One region of the Weizmannia acidilactici genome, then DNA from elsewhere that is predicted to be linked to it. Evidence: a T-box and tRNA genes for the amino acid it is inferred to sense, from the RefSeq annotation. Region 1 holds a T-box; the other holds one or more tRNA genes.

Region 1 (2,349 bases):
TCAACAGATGGTTCGGTGAACGGGAAAAAGCTCGGACGCAGACGGATTTCGCGGTCTTCACCGAACATTTTTTTCGCAAAAACTTCAAGGGTGCCTTTTAAATCAGCCATGGTGATGTTTTCATCCACGACAAGCCCTTCAATCTGCATAAACTGGTGAGAATGTGTCGCATCGTCGTTATCGCGTCGGTACACTTTCCCCGGGCAGATGATTTTAACAGGGCCTTTGCCATGATGCTTCTCAAGCGTCCTTGCCTGGTTCGGCGACGTATGGGTCCTGAGCAAAATTTCCCCGGTAATATAAAAGGTGTCCTGCATATCACGCGCCGGATGCCCTTTCGGCAAGTTCAGCGCTTCGAAATTGTAATAATCGGTTTCCACTTCCGGCCCTTCGGCAATTTTGTATCCCATCCCGATGAACAAGTCTTCAATTTCCTCGATGACTTTTGTAAGCGGATGTTGGTTTCCTGTTTTTACCGGGCGACCCGGCAGCGTGACATCAATTTTTTCGGATGCCAGTTGCTTTTCGATGGCTTCCGCTTCCAAAGCGACCTGTTTCTTTTCAATCCCGGTTTGGATCGCAACCCTTACCGCATTGGCGAGCGCACCCATTTTCGGCCGCTTTTCCGCCGATAATTTGCCCATCCCGCGCAGGACTTCCGTAATCGGCCCTTTTTTGCCGAGATAGGCAACGCGAATGTCGTTTAATGTTTTTAAATCGGCCGCTTCTTCGATTTTGGCGAGGGCTTCAGTTTGCAGTTCTTTTAATCTTTCTTCCATTATGCTGTACCTCCTTTAGTTTTCGGGCGTTAAAAAACCCCGCCCCAAGCAAAGGGACGAGGTTGTATGTATCGCGGTACCACCCTAATTAACATAATAAAATTATGTTCACTCATTGGGATAACGGCTTTGCACCGTCCCGCCTTTACATTGCACAGGCAATGGTCCAAGCGGCAACTCGAGGGGTGAACTTCGCTTTATTTCCCCATAAAAATGCTTCCAGTCTGCGGCATTTTTTCCCTGCATGGCGAGCATAAAGCTACTTTTCCCTGTCATTGTTTTTGACATTTTTCAGTTATTTTTTATTATAGCGGGATGCGCCCGGGATTTCAAACGGATTTTAGAATTTTAGTCACGCATTGCAAAATCGTACATCAAAATCCCGGCAGCAACTGCGACGTTCAGCGATTCGCTTTTGCCGAAAATCGGGATGTATAAGTTTTGTTCGGTTTTGGCGAGCAAATCCGGATTTACACCACTTCCTTCATTGCCGACAAGGATGGCAAACGAGTCCCCAGGATCCACTTCACGGTAAGAAACGCCATTATCAAGCGCTGTCCCGTAAACCGGAACGTCCGCTTCCTTCAGTTTTTCGATCCACATGTTTAAATCGCCCTTTAACAGGTCGACATGCAGATGGCTCCCTTGTGCGGCGCGCAAAACTTTCGGGCTGTACGCTTCAGCAGAGCCTTTCCCTAAAATTACGGCATCAAACCCGGCGGCGTCGGCTGTACGGATCATCGTGCCGATATTGCCGGGATCCTGGACGGCATCAATGAGCAGGAAACGTTTGCCGATGATTTTGGACGGCTGTTTCTTCATCCGGCACACGGCAAAAATGCCTTGGCTTGTTTCCGTATTGGCAAGGGCTTTGCTGATTTCATGCGCCACCGTTGTAACGGGCAGCCCTTCGATATCCCAAGAATCCGGCATTGTGACGCCTTCTTCAAGTATGATTTCAAGCACAACTTTTTCTTTCAGCGCTTCTTCGACCGGATGGAATCCTTCCAGCAAATAGGTAAACGTTTTTCCGCGTTCTTTTTTCGTGCTGAGTTTTTTCCAATGTTTCACTTGCGGGTTTTGCAAGGATTGAATGAATTTCACCGTACCTGCTCCCTCATATCAAAGTTATATCTTGAAATAGTATACATAAAAACAGCGGGCTTGTGAAATGCTACCATTGAATTTGGATGAAAGGAGTGCCTGTGATGAATTTGGATTTGCGGAAAGCTGTCATCCATAACGTAAGCGGGGACACACAGAAACAGCTGGAAGATACGATTGTGGATGCCATTCAAAGAGGTGAAGAAAAAATGCTGCCGGGGCTTGGCGTCCTGTTTGAAGTGATTTGGAACAATGCGGATGCAAACGAAAAGAAAATGATGCTGGAAACGCTCGAGCATGGGCTGAAACAGGCGTAGCCGGGGAGCCCGGGGTGCTGTCCCAAAAGTCGGTAAACTGAACTTAGTGGGCTAAAATTTTCCCGTGAAAATGGTTCTGGGAAGTTTACTCAAGACCGTTTGAGCAAAACTTTCCTAATAAAATGGTTTTGAGAAGCTTACTCACGACC
Region 2 (2,349 bases), on a different contig from region 1:
ATGGCTCACCATTTCCGCGGGTGTGGCGGAATAGGCAGACGCACCAGACTTAGGATCTGGCGCCGTAAGGCGTGGGGGTTCGACTCCCTTCACCCGCACTGTTTGCGGAAGTAGTTCAGTGGTAGAACACCACCTTGCCAAGGTGGGGGTCGCGGGTTCGAATCCCGTCTTCCGCTCCATATATCCCGCCGGGGTGGCGGAATAGGCAGACGCACAGGACTTAAAATCCTGCGGTAGGTGACTACCGTACCGGTTCGACTCCGGTCCTCGGCATCATTAACATTATAAAATATGCGCCCATAGCTCAATTGGATAGAGCGTTTGACTACGGATCAAAAGGTTAGGGGTTCGACTCCTCTTGGGCGCGTTTTAATTTCCTTCCGGGAAGTAGCTCAGCTTGGTAGAGCACGTGGTTTGGGACCATGGGGTCGCAGGTTCGAATCCTGTCTTCCCGACCATGATGACAAAAAAGGGGCCTTAGCTCAGCTGGGAGAGCGCCTGCTTTGCACGCAGGAGGTCAGCGGTTCGATCCCGCTAGGCTCCACCAAATATAGATTGGATAATGGCGGCGTAGCTCAGCTGGCTAGAGCGTACGGTTCATACCCGTGAGGTCGGGGGTTCGATCCCCTCCGCCGCTATGTTTCCGGACCTTTAGCTCAGCTGGTTAGAGCAGACGGCTCATAACCGTCCGGTCGTAGGTTCGAGTCCTACAAGGTCCACCATTTATATTTTTTTTGAATTCGTTACGGAGGAATACCCAAGTCCGGCTGAAGGGATCGGTCTTGAAAACCGACAGGCGGGTTACACCGCGCGGGGGTTCGAATCCCTCTTCCTCCGCCATATCATTGTTATCTTATTATCGCGGGGTGGAGCAGTCTGGTAGCTCGTCGGGCTCATAACCCGAAGGTCGCAGGTTCAAATCCTGCCCCCGCAATTTGGTCCCGTAGTGTAGCGGTTATCACGCCTGCCTGTCACGCAGGAGATCGCGGGTTCGATTCCCGTCGGGACCGCTTCATTTTTGGCTCGGTAGCTCAGTCGGTAGAGCAAAGGACTGAAAATCCTTGTGTCGGCGGTTCGATTCCGTCCCGAGCCACCATTTAGATATAATTTAAAATTACATGCGTATGGCGGTTGTGGCGAAGTGGTTAACGCACCGGATTGTGGCTCCGGCATTCATGGGTTCGATTCCCATCATCCGCCCTTTCATGCGGGTGTAGTTTAGTGGTAAAACCACAGCCTTCCAAGCTGTTGTCGTGGGTTCGATTCCCATCACCCGCTCCATTACGGGCCTATAGCTCAGCTGGTTAGAGCGCACGCCTGATAAGCGTGAGGTCGATGGTTCAAGTCCATTTAGGCCCATTCCATTCCGCAGTAGCTCAGTGGTAGAGCAATCGGCTGTTAACCGATTGGTCGTAGGTTCGAATCCTACCTGCGGAGCCATATGGAGAAGTACTCAAGTGGCTGAAGAGGCGCCCCTGCTAAGGGTGTAGGTCGCGATTAGCGGCGCGAGGGTTCAAATCCCTCCTTCTCCGCCATTCATGGCCCGTTGGTCAAGCGGTTAAGACACCGCCCTTTCACGGCGGTAACACGGGTTCGAATCCCGTACGGGTCATATTAGAAAATAGGGCTGTTTCAGTATTAATCTGAACTGCCCCCTGTCAAGTGGACAGTAGAAATAATAAAAAAATATCTAAACGGCTTTAGCTCTATATTCCATGAGGCTAAGGCCGTTTAGTCTTTTTTGATACCTTTCATAATTATAAAAATGGACGTACTCATCAATCGCAAGAGATAATTCTTCAAATGTCTGATACTTATGTAAATATTTCCTCTTTTTTCGAATAACAAATTGTATACCGGCAACTTTCATCAGTCTGTAAATACGTTTGTGATTGAAGAGCTGACCAAGCTTTCGATTTATATTCAAAGCCGTTCGACGGTAACCATAGATGCCGTCCACTTTCTCATGGAGAACTTTCATCTCTTTTATGATTTCTTTATTCTGAAGTTCTCGGGAGGAAGACGAACGTTTCAACCACTTATAGTAAGCAGCTCGTGAAATACCTGCGATTTCACATAATAAGATAATGCTTCGGTGCTCTTTCTCATGAAGTTCCCGGATACATACTTGTCTTCAAATCGGATTTGGTTTATTTTCGCCTCCTTTCGATTTCCTCTAACTTTTTTAAAAATAGATTCTCCGCACGTAAGCGTTCATTTTCTCTTTCTAACTTTTTCATCTCCCGTTTCATTTTCTTTTCTGGAGATAACTCTGCTTCTTCTTTTTTTCTTCCTCGTTTGTCTTTAAGCGCTTCTTCCCCACCATTTCCATACTTCTTCACCCATTGA

What was found. A T-box is a leader RNA that pairs with one kind of tRNA and senses whether it is charged. The one in region 1 lies ahead of pheS (phenylalanine--tRNA ligase subunit alpha), so its partner is inferred to be a tRNA-Phe.
Region 2: it encodes a tRNA-Phe, which carries the amino acid that the T-box ahead of pheS (phenylalanine--tRNA ligase subunit alpha) is inferred to sense. The anticodon was not compared.

Annotation. Positions count from the first base shown of each region.
Region 1 is NZ_BKZR01000013.1:29,828-32,176, forward strand. Features, by position in the region: gene pheS (phenylalanine--tRNA ligase subunit alpha) at 1-779, opposite strand, end outside; T-box leader at 829-1,064, opposite strand; gene GBH70_RS06600 (TrmH family RNA methyltransferase) at 1,128-1,883, opposite strand; gene sspI (small acid-soluble spore protein SspI) at 1,988-2,200, shown strand.
Region 2 is NZ_BKZR01000003.1:108,879-111,227, reverse strand. Features, by position in the region: tRNA gene GBH70_RS02055 (tRNA-Lys) at 1-11, shown strand, start outside; tRNA gene GBH70_RS02050 (tRNA-Leu) at 17-98, shown strand; tRNA gene GBH70_RS02045 (tRNA-Gly) at 105-179, shown strand; tRNA gene GBH70_RS02040 (tRNA-Leu) at 188-273, shown strand; tRNA gene GBH70_RS02035 (tRNA-Arg) at 294-367, shown strand; tRNA gene GBH70_RS02030 (tRNA-Pro) at 382-458, shown strand; tRNA gene GBH70_RS02025 (tRNA-Ala) at 472-547, shown strand; tRNA gene GBH70_RS02020 (tRNA-Met) at 565-638, shown strand; tRNA gene GBH70_RS02015 (tRNA-Ile) at 646-722, shown strand; tRNA gene GBH70_RS02010 (tRNA-Ser) at 748-840, shown strand; tRNA gene GBH70_RS02005 (tRNA-Met) at 861-934, shown strand; tRNA gene GBH70_RS02000 (tRNA-Asp) at 938-1,010, shown strand; tRNA gene GBH70_RS01995 (tRNA-Phe) at 1,021-1,096, shown strand; tRNA gene GBH70_RS01990 (tRNA-His) at 1,128-1,200, shown strand; tRNA gene GBH70_RS01985 (tRNA-Gly) at 1,208-1,281, shown strand; tRNA gene GBH70_RS01980 (tRNA-Ile) at 1,286-1,359, shown strand; tRNA gene GBH70_RS01975 (tRNA-Asn) at 1,366-1,440, shown strand; tRNA gene GBH70_RS01970 (tRNA-Ser) at 1,444-1,535, shown strand; tRNA gene GBH70_RS01965 (tRNA-Glu) at 1,541-1,612, shown strand; gene GBH70_RS17730 (IS3 family transposase) at 1,691-2,035, opposite strand; gene GBH70_RS01955 (helix-turn-helix domain-containing protein) at 2,151-2,349, opposite strand, start outside.